Regions from separate parts of the Streptomyces sp. NPDC058646 genome, predicted to be linked through region 2. Evidence: riboswitches for the same ligand, from Rfam matches in the RefSeq annotation. Region 2 holds a riboswitch; each other region holds the start of a gene.
What was found. A riboswitch is a leader RNA that binds a small molecule or an ion and turns the genes downstream of it on or off. The one in region 2 is predicted to bind cyclic di-AMP.

Region 1 (3,264 bases), on a different contig from region 2:
GGGGCGGGCTCATCATGCGTGGCCTGCGCACCCTTCCGGTCCGCTTCACACCCCGAAACACCTGAAGGCGCCCTGACCTCGCGTCAGTTACCGGCGGAACTTGTGACAACCGTTCGAAGCGGGCTAGGTTCTGCCGTTACCCCGCCGTTATGCGAAAGGTGCACTCATGCGTTCCGGGAACGGCCGCCACAGACGCCCCCGTCAGGTCCCCGCGCTGGTTGTCACAGCCGGAGTCACTGGCTCCGCACTGGCCCTGCCGCTGCTTGCCGCCACCCATGCCACGGCCGCCGACACCTCCACGTGGGACAGGGTCGCCGAGTGCGAGAGCGGCGGCACCTGGAGCGCGAACTTCGGCAGCGGCGCCTACGGCGGGCTCCAGTTCACCCAGGAGCAGTGGCAGAACGCCGGCGGGCTCGACTACGCCGAGCGGGCCGACCTGGCGAGCAGGGCCCAGCAGATAGCCGTCGCCGAGCGGGTGCTGGCCTCGCAGGGGCCGCAGGCATGGCCGCTGTGCGCGGCCTCGGCCGGACTGACCCAGGACGGCCCCGCCGCCGACGTGGACGCCGGCCGGCCCGGCGGCTCCGGCACCGTCGGGGCCTCCCCGTCCCGCCCGGACGACGCCGTGCCGCCCGCCGGACAGGGGGCGCCGGCCACGGACTTCGGGGCTCCGACGCCGGGCCCGTCCGACAACCCGTCGTTCGCGATCCCCGACGGCCCGCTCGCGCCGTCCAGCGGACTGCCCGTCATGCCCGCGCCGGACTATCCGCCGACGCAGGACCCCTCGGCCCCGGTCGTCCCGCAGCTCCCGGGCGGCGGGACCACCGCCCCGGTCGACCCGGCCGCGCCGGTCCCCTCCGCGGACCCGACGGCGCCCGCCGCCCCCACGACTCCCGCGCCTTCCCCGTCGGACACGTCCGCTCCGGCGGACCCGACGGCCCTGGCTGGTTCCCCCGGCCCCTCCGTCCCGGCCCTGCCGACCGACTCGACGGTCCCGGCCGGCTCCCCCGGCCCCTCCGTCCCGGCCGGAAGCGGAGGCAAGCACCGCGGTGCGCCCGCCGTCGAGGCGCCCGCGGCGGCTGATGCCGCGTCGGACCCGACGTACACGGTGAAGGCGGGCGACAGCCTGACCGCCATCGCGGACGCCAAGGGGCTCGAAGGGGGCTGGAACGCCCTCTACCAGGCCAATGAGCAGGTCATCGGCGGGGATGCCGACCTGATCAAGCCGGGGCAGAATCTGGATCTAACCAAGTAAGAGGGGCACTTCGGACACCCGGAAAAGCCTGATTGTCTGTTTTCTGTAAGTGAGACATGTGTCTCTTCAGGTCAACTGGCGTGTCCCGCCCCGAAGGTGTCGTAAACCCCGCCCTCACCTGCGCAAACACCCGTGCGGAGGGCGCAAGTAGGGCTCGTTTCTCCCCGATGCGGCGCGTTGAACATCGGGGAGAGACCTGTCTACCTTCTGAATCGCTCGCCACCGCGAGCTCCTTCGACCGCATCGCCGAATCCTGCCGGCGGACGGAGGGAACAGTCGTCGCGTCAAGCGCCGAAGGCAGGAGCGGGGGAACCAAGGTAGGCGCCGGGAGCGGCCGTTGAAAGACGGTCACGCCACCGGCTAGGGGTAAAGACGTGCGCCAGTCGCACGGCCGGGCAACTCACTCGCCCGAACCCGACAGCTCACCTCGTAGGCGTCGGTGAGGAGAAACTCCATGCTGCTTTCCGGCAAGGGCAAGCACCGCCGCGCCTCCAAGGCCGCTCGCATCGTCACGCTCGCCGGTGTCACCGGTGTGGCAGTCGCAGCCCCCCTGATGGCGGCCGGCTCCGCCAGCGCGGCCACCGCCTCCGAGTGGGACCGCGTCGCGCAGTGCGAGTCCGGCGGCAACTGGGCCATCAACACGGGCAACGGCTACTACGGCGGCCTGCAGTTCTCGTCCTCCACCTGGGCCGGCTACGGCGGCAAGGCGTACGCCGCCCAGGCCAACCAGGCCACCAAGGCCCAGCAGATAGCCATTGCCGAGAAGGTCCTCAAGGGCCAGGGCAAGGGCGCCTGGCCGCACTGCGGCGTCGGCCTGTCCAACTCCTCGTACGCCGGCGGCGGCGCGGCGGAGACCCCCGCCAAGCCGAAGGCCGAGCCGAAGAAGCAGGAGAAGAAGGCCGAGGTCAAGAAGGAGACCAAGCGCGCCGAGGCTCCGACCACCCGCTCCGAGCGCTCCGCCGCCGCTCCGGCCGCGCCGAAGGCCCAGGCCCCCAAGGCCCAGGCCCCCAAGACCGAGGCCCCCAAGACCGAGGCCCCGAAGACCGGCAACGGCTCGTACGAGGTCAAGGCCGGCGACACGCTCGGCAACATCGCCGAGGTCAACGGCGTCCAGGGCGGCTGGGAGCACCTGCACGAACTGAACAAGGACGTCGTCCCGGACGCCGACCTGATCTTCCCCGGTCAGAAGCTGAAGCTCAGCTGAACACTGCGGTCCTGACCGCAGGCGAGTTCGCGGCCCGCCGCTGAACCCGTGCACGTCCCCCCGCCCGGCGCGTCCCTTCCACGCGCCGGGCGGTGGCGTGTCCGCTCACCACCCCGGCCCGGCCGCCCCGAAATCCGGAGTCCTATGTCCGGGAAGAGGGGTATTCGGGCCCTTTTTCGTCCCAGGACCCGGGCGGTCGGCCGGGCCGGTGCCCGGAGCCGGTTAGGCTCTAGGCGGCAAGGCCATCCCACGGCCTACACGCCACCGCACACCCAGCGTCACATCCCAGAAGGAGATGCTCGTGCCGTCCATCGACGTCGTCGTAGCCCGGGAAATCCTGGACTCCCGAGGCAACCCCACGGTCGAGGTCGAGGTGGGCCTCGACGATGGCAGCACCGGCCGTGCTGCAGTTCCGTCCGGCGCCTCCACCGGTGCCTTCGAGGCCATCGAGCTCCGTGACGGTGACCCCAACCGTTACTTCGGCAAGGGTGTCGAGAAGGCCGTCCTCGCCGTCATCGAGCAGATCGGCCCGGAGCTCGTCGGCTACGACGCCACCGAGCAGCGCCTGATCGACCAGGCCATGTTCGACCTGGACGCCACCGACAACAAGGGCTCCCTCGGTGCCAACGCCATCCTCGGCGTCTCCCTGGCCGTCGCGCACGCCGCGTCCGAGGCCTCGGACCTTCCGCTCTTCCGCTACCTCGGCGGCCCGAACGCGCACCTGCTGCCCGTTCCGATGATGAACATCCTCAACGGTGGGTCGCACGCCGACTCCAACGTGGACATCCAGGAGTTCATGATCGCCCCG
Region 2 (3,264 bases):
GCGCAGAAGGTCACGAGGTCCGGTGCGAGGGCCTTGGCCCGCGGCACCTGTTCGGCCACGATCTGGTCGAGGAGCCGGCCGCGCACGGCCAGGTTCGCGTACCGGAAGTCGTGCTCGTCGCGCTGATCGGCCAGGAGCACGGCGAACCGGTCCGCCCAGCCGAGATAGGAGCCCCCTGGTCCAGGGTCCCCGACGCCCTCGGTAAAGCTGTCCCCGATCGCCGCGTACGAGCCGATGGTCTTGAGTTTCGTCGTCGTCGCTGCCACGGGACACCATCCTTCACCGCCGTGGGCGACCTACGCCAACGTAAGCAGGGGTTGACGGACCGTGATCTGTACCACCTGGTGGACAAGGAACAAGTACACGTGAGGCCGGGACCCCCCTCGGGTCCCGGCCTCACGTGTGTCCTTCTTCCGGCGGCGGGTGCCGTCAGAGGCTCGCGCCCTTCGAGCGGAGGTAGGCGATCGGGTCCATGTCCGAGCCGTACGACGGGCTCGTGCGGATCTCGAAGTGCAGGTGCGGGCCGGTCGAGTTGCCGGTGGAGCCCGACAGGCCGATCTGCTGTCCGGCGGTGACGCTCTGGCCGGAGGAGACGGAGAGCGAGGACAGGTGCGCGTACTGGGAGTACTTGCCGTCCGCGTGCCGGATGACGACCTCGTTGCCGTACGAACCGCTCCAGCCGGCCGAGACCACGGTGCCCGCACCGACGGCCTTGACGCTGGTGCCGGAGCGGGCGATGAAGTCGACGCCGGTGTGGTAGCCGGAGGACCACATGCTGCCGGAGACCTTGTACTGGGTGGAGACGCCGCCGGCGACCGGGGCGACGAAACCGGCGCCCGCGGGAGCCTTCGCGGCGGAGCCGGAGCCCTGCTGCTTCGCCGGGGCGGCCGAGTCGGCCGAGGGCTTCTTGGCCTTGGGCGCCGAGGAGGCGGAACCGGAGGACTTCTGCGGGGCGGACTTCTGCGGGGCGGCCTGCTGCGTAGCGGCCTTCTTCTCCGGGGTCGCCTCGGCGGCGGACCGGGCCGGGGCCTCGGCCGGGGCGGAGGCGCTCTGCCCGCCGAGCGTGAGCTTCAGGCCCGGGTGGATCAGCGACGGGTCGGCGCCGACGGCCTCGCGGTTGTCGGCGTACAGCTGCTCCCAGCCGCCGGTGAGCCGGCGCTCGGCAGCGATCTTGGAGAGGTAGTCGCCCGGCACGACCGTGTACACGCTCGGTGCCGCCTGGGGAGCGGCCGGGAGCTGGGCTGCCTGCGGAGCGGCCTGCGCGGCCGCCTGCACGGCCTGCACCGCCGGGGCGGTGGCGGTGGCGGTCGCGGCGGCCGGGGCCTGCGCGGCGTGGGCGCCGGCGGCACCCATCAGCGGCAGTGCGAGGGCGGCGCCCCCGGTGCCGGCCACGGCGAAACCACGCGATATGGGACCGGACTTGGGGCGGCGGTGCTTTCCCTTTGCGGGCATGACGAATTCCTCTCCGTCGCCTGCGAGGTGAGCTGTCGGGTTCGGACTGGAGATGTCCGGCCGTACCCACGGGACCCGTTGGACATGGGTCACATATGTACGACTTCACCCCAAGCCGTCCCGGTTCAGAGATCCGGAACAGCGGCTTACCTGGTTCCCCCGCTCCTGCCGCGCGCATGAATAGTCGGGTGCGGTTTCCGGGCGGCGGCAGGATTCGGCGGTCCACCCGGATCGAGGGCGAAGCTAATCGAGCGGGGCCGCACGGAACAAGCTGTGAATTTCCTGACGGATTCACAGGAGTGAGGGATCGACGGAATTCCGGTCACCCTGTGTCCATTCCCCACCGCCAACAACCGTCCCTGCCGGGCAATTCGGCATTCGTGATCAGACACTCACGGTCACCGTATGATCTGGCTCACGGGGAGGCGCCCGATCTGGCCTCCGTACACGGCAAGTTGTCGCCAAGTAGCCTAATTCGGACACCCACGACGATGCGGAGGAGTACCCGTGACCCAGCAGATACCCCCGGCCCCGCCGACGCGACCCGGACCGGAGCCGGCACCGGAGCCGGAGCTGGCCGGAGTGCGCAATTTCCGTGACGTGGGCGGACTCCCGACCGCCGACGGACGATGGGTCAGGACGGGACGACTGTTCCGAAGCGGACATCTGGCACATGCCACCGAAACCGATGCACAGTTCCTCGTCTCGCTCGGCCTGCACACCATCTTCGACTTCCGCAACGACGCCGATCACGCCCTGGAGGGTCCGGACGTCGCACTGCCCGGCGTGCGGAACGTGAACATCCCGCTGTCGGACCCCGCCGACGGCCGGGAGTTCTGGAAGATGGTCCGCGACGGCGACCTCGACCAGCTCCGCTCGGCGCTCGGCGACGGCAAGGCGGCGGCCCGCATGGCGCAGTCGTACCGCACCATCATCGAGCGCCGCACCGCCGAGCACAGCCGGGTCGTGCACGCCCTCGCCGAGGACAGCGTCCCGGCCCTGATGCACTGCGCGGCCGGCAAGGACCGGGCCGGGCTGTCGGTCGCCGTCACGCTGCTCGCGCTCGGCGTCGAACGCGACGCCATCGTCGCGGACTACCTGGAGTCGAACGCCCCGCACCGGCGCTACCGGGTGCGCCGCAGCGGCGAGCCGGTCGCGGCCCACTCCCCCGAGGTGATGGAGCTGCTCGCCCCGCTGTTCGACGCGCGCGCGGAGTACCTGACCGCCGCCTTCGACACCATCGACCTGCGGTGGGGTGGGGTCGGGCACTACCTCTCCGACGGCCTCGGACTCGCCCCCGCGACCCTGGACCGCCTCCGCGACCGGCTGCTGACCGCCCCCTGAGGACCCGGCCGTGCGCGCGCTCACAGGCCGCGGCCCTTCCCCGGCACCGGGGTGGAGGGCCGCGGTCCGTACGGAGCGGCGGTCAGCGGTTGGCGACCGCCTGCTTCACCAGGGTCCGGCCGAAGTCCCACATCAGGCCCGACCCGCCGTGCGCCTCGTCCATGACCTCGCGGAAGGCGCCGACGAACCGGTCGACGTCCTGCTCGTCCAGGACCAGCGGCGGGATCAGCTTGATCACCTCCAGGTGGTCCCCGGAGACCTGCGTGAGAATCCGGTGCTTCTGCAGCAGCGGGACGACGACCATCTGCGCGAACAGTCCCTTGCGCGCCGCCTGGAGCACGGTCCACCGGCTGCGCAGCCCCAGCGAGGACGGTCTGCCGAACTCGATGCCGATCATCAGGCCGCGCCCCCGCACCTCGTGCAGCAGCTCGTACTCGCCGACCAGGGCGGCGAGCCGCCCGCGCAGCA
Region 3 (3,264 bases), on a different contig from region 2:
CCGGTCCGGCGGAGATCCCGGGCGTGCGGAAATGCGGGCGCAGGAAAGCCCGCCCCGCACCATCAGGTCGCAGGCGCAATCGGCCAGGAAAAGACTCCGCGCGGAATTCCGGGCAGCATTTCCATGCAGCCATGATTCCGCCACCGCGCAGCGAATTCACAGGCCGGATACCAGGCCTTTGTATACGGCCCCTGTTAATGCCGGCCGCTCGACATGTTTACGGCAGGTTGCGAAGTGCTCACTGCGGCCCGCGGCCGCAGCCGGTGCACCGCGGCCGCCCGGTCGGCATGGACGGCGGTCAGCGCCCTGGCCCGCTCCGCGTCCCCGCGGGCCACCGCGTCGACGATCGCGCCGTGCTCCGCCCAGGACTCCACGGGCCGCTCCGGGGTCCCCACCACGTACATCCACGCGATCTTGTGCCGCATCTGGGTCAGCAGCGCGATCAGCCCGGGGCTGCCGGAGGCCTGGGCGAGCGTCTCGTGGAACCAGGCGCCCAGCGACCGCAGGTCCTCCCCCTGGCCCCGCCTGGCCCGCTCCTGGCCCAGCCGGACCAGCCCGCGCAGCACCTTGAGGTGGGCCTCGGTGCGCCGCCGGGCGGCCCGGGCGGCCGCCAGGGGTTCGAGCAGCATCCGCAGCTCCAGGAGGTCGGCGGCCTCCTGCCCGGTCGGCTCGGCCACGCAGGCTCCGGCGTGCCGCCGCGTGGTCACGAACCCCTCGGACTCCAGGGTCCGCAGCGCCTCGCGGACCGGGACGCGCGAGACCCCGTACCGGCGGGCCAGAACTTCCTCGGTCAGCCTGCTTCCCGGTTCGAAGACGCCGGACACGATGTCGTCGCGAATTGCCGTGCATACCGCGTGCGCAGGAATACGCAAGACCGGACCTCCGCCTATTTCCGACCGCCGCCAGGGAACACGCATGTGCGTGCTGCAACTCTATTGCAACACGCGATATTTTCCGAGCGCGGCCGGAAATCCGAAACATTTACCGGGGCGGTACGACACGAAGACCCCGGCTCGGGGAGCCGGGGTCTTCGGTGAAGCGGAAGTGCGCGAGGGCGCCGGGTGTCAGAGGTTGACGCCGTGCGAGCGCAGGTACGCGACCGGGTCGATGTCCGAGCCGTAGTCGGCACCGGTGCGGGCCTCGAAGTGCAGGTGCGGGCCGCTGGAGTTGCCGGTGGAGCCGGACAGGCCGATCTGCTGGCCCGGGGTCACCTGCTGGCCGACGGAGACGTTCAGCGAGGACAGGTGCCCGTACTGGGTGTAGGTGCCGTCGTTGTGCTTGATGACGACGTTGTTGCCGTAGGCGCCGCCCCAGCCCGCCTCGACGACCGTACCGAGGCCCACCGCGTGGACCGAGGTGCCGGAGGCGGCGCGGAAGTCGATGCCGGTGTGGCTGCCGGAGGACCACATGCCGCCGCCGGCGTGGTACTGGGTGCTGATGCCGCCGCCGACCGGGGCGACGAAGGTGTTGAGGCGCTTGCGCTCCTCCTCGCGGGCGGCGCGCTCGGCCGCCTCGCGCTCGGCCTTCGCCTTGGCCTCCGCGAAGCGCTTGGCTTCGGCGGCGCGCTGCTTGGCATCGGCCTCGGCCTGCGCCTTGGCCGCGGCGTGCTCGGCGGCCCGCTGCTGGGATGCGGCCTGGGCCTCGATGTCACCCGCGAGGTCCTCGGCCACGACCGCGGCGGCGAGGCCGTTGTCCTGGACGGACTTGTCGCTGTGGTCGGCTGCGAAGGCCGGACCGGCGAGGGTGCCGACGACACCCGTGGTGGCGAGGGCGGCGATACCGGCGTAGCCGGCGGTCTTGCGGCTCAGACGGCTGGAGCCACGGTGCTTACCGGAACCGGCGGGACGACTGCCAAACGCCATGAAGGGATTGATCCTTTCCTTCCCTCTCGCCTACCGGGTTAGCTGACGGGTTCGGAGCAGGAAGGTCTCCTACGGGCCTCCTCTTGCGAGGCGGTCCGATTCACCCCAGGGACTGATGTGGGTCCCCGGCTCCCCAGGCTCGCGCCTGACGGGGACTCGGCGATCGCTGTCCGGTGCCGCGGGTGCGGCGGGTACAACTGACGAACAGCACGGCCGACGCTAGGCGGATCATCAGTCAATCGCCAAACAGACGCGCCTTTTTGTTGCGTACGCCACACCGCATACAAGCAACCTCACCACTAAACGGACAAAAGGGGCCCTGGCGAACAAACCGCCAGAGCCCCTCCCTTATCCGTCAGTTGCTGACGACGCTGACCTCACCGATCCCGAGGGCCCGGACCGGCTCCTCGATCTGCGACGCGTCGCCCACGAGGACCGTCACCAGCCGGTCCACCGGGAAGGCGTTCACGACCGCCGAAGTCGCCTCGACCGTGCCGGTTTCGGCGAGCCGCGCGTACAACTGGGCCTGGTAGTCGTCCGGGAGCTCCTGCTCGACCTGGTCGGCGAGGGTGCCGGCCACGGAGGCCGCCGTCTCGAACTTCAGCGGGGCCACGCCCACCAAGTTCTGCACCGCCACGTCCCGTTCGGCGTCGGTCAGACCGCCCTCCGCGAGGGTGCGGAGCACCTTCCAGAGGTCCTCCAGCGCCGGGCCCGTGTTGGGGGTGTCCACCGAGCCGCTGATGGCGAGCATCGAGGCGCCCTTGCCGTCGGCGGTGGAGCGCAGGACCTGGCCGAAGGAGCGCACGCCGTAGGTGTACCCCTTCTCCTCGCGCAGGACCTTGTCCAGGCGGGAGGTGAGGGTGCCGCCGAGGCAGTACGTGCCGAGCACCTGGGCCGCCCACACCCGGTCGTGCCGGTCCGGCCCGATCCGGCCGATCAGCAGCTGCGTCTGGACCGCGCCGGGCCGGTCGACGATGACCACGCGGCCGGTGTCGTCGGCGGTCACCGGCGGCACCGGGAGGGGTGCGGCGGTGTCGCCCGTCCAGACGCCCAGGGTGTCGCCCAGGACGGCGTCCAGGTCGATGCCGGTCAGGTCGCCCACGACCACCGCGGTGGCCGTGGCGGGGCGTACGTGGGCCTCGTAGAAGGCGCGTACGGCCGCCGAGTCGATGCGGGCGACCGTCTCCTCGGTGCCCTGGCGCGGGCGCGACATCCGCAGGGAGGCCGGGAAGAGCTCCTTGGAGAGCTGCTTGGCGGCACGGCGCTGCGGGTTGGCCAGCTCGTGCGGGATCTCGTCCAGCCGGTTGCGCACCAGCCGGTCGACCTCGGCGTCGGCGAAGGCCGGCGCGCTCAGCGCCTCGGCGAGCAGGCCGAGCGCCTTCGCCAGCCGGGACGCCGGAAC

Region 1: another riboswitch for cyclic di-AMP. It lies ahead of ACFWUZ_RS05450 (transglycosylase family protein); the one in region 2 lies ahead of ACFWUZ_RS01395 (peptidoglycan DD-metalloendopeptidase family protein).
Region 3: another riboswitch for cyclic di-AMP. It lies ahead of ACFWUZ_RS18805 (M23 family metallopeptidase); the one in region 2 lies ahead of ACFWUZ_RS01395 (peptidoglycan DD-metalloendopeptidase family protein).

The regions. Positions count from the first base shown of each region.
Region 1 covers NZ_JBHXRK010000003.1:77,270-80,533, reverse strand. The annotation lists gene ACFWUZ_RS05460 (cytochrome P450) at 1-65, shown strand, start outside; gene ACFWUZ_RS05455 (transglycosylase family protein) at 167-1,252, shown strand; cyclic di-AMP (ydaO/yuaA leader) riboswitch at 1,532-1,703, shown strand; gene ACFWUZ_RS05450 (transglycosylase family protein) at 1,707-2,456, shown strand; gene eno (phosphopyruvate hydratase) at 2,752-3,264, shown strand, end outside.
Region 2 covers NZ_JBHXRK010000001.1:310,026-313,289, reverse strand. The annotation lists gene ACFWUZ_RS01400 (SGNH/GDSL hydrolase family protein) at 1-266, opposite strand, end outside; gene ACFWUZ_RS01395 (peptidoglycan DD-metalloendopeptidase family protein) at 430-1,452, opposite strand; cyclic di-AMP (ydaO/yuaA leader) riboswitch at 1,457-1,649, opposite strand; gene ACFWUZ_RS01390 (tyrosine-protein phosphatase) at 1,960-2,796, shown strand; gene ACFWUZ_RS01385 (aspartate aminotransferase family protein) at 2,879-3,264, opposite strand, start outside.
Region 3 covers NZ_JBHXRK010000014.1:78,540-81,803, forward strand. The annotation lists gene ACFWUZ_RS18800 (GntR family transcriptional regulator) at 195-872, opposite strand; gene ACFWUZ_RS18805 (M23 family metallopeptidase) at 1,065-1,862, opposite strand; cyclic di-AMP (ydaO/yuaA leader) riboswitch at 1,875-2,034, opposite strand; gene ACFWUZ_RS18810 (M16 family metallopeptidase) at 2,218-3,264, opposite strand, start outside.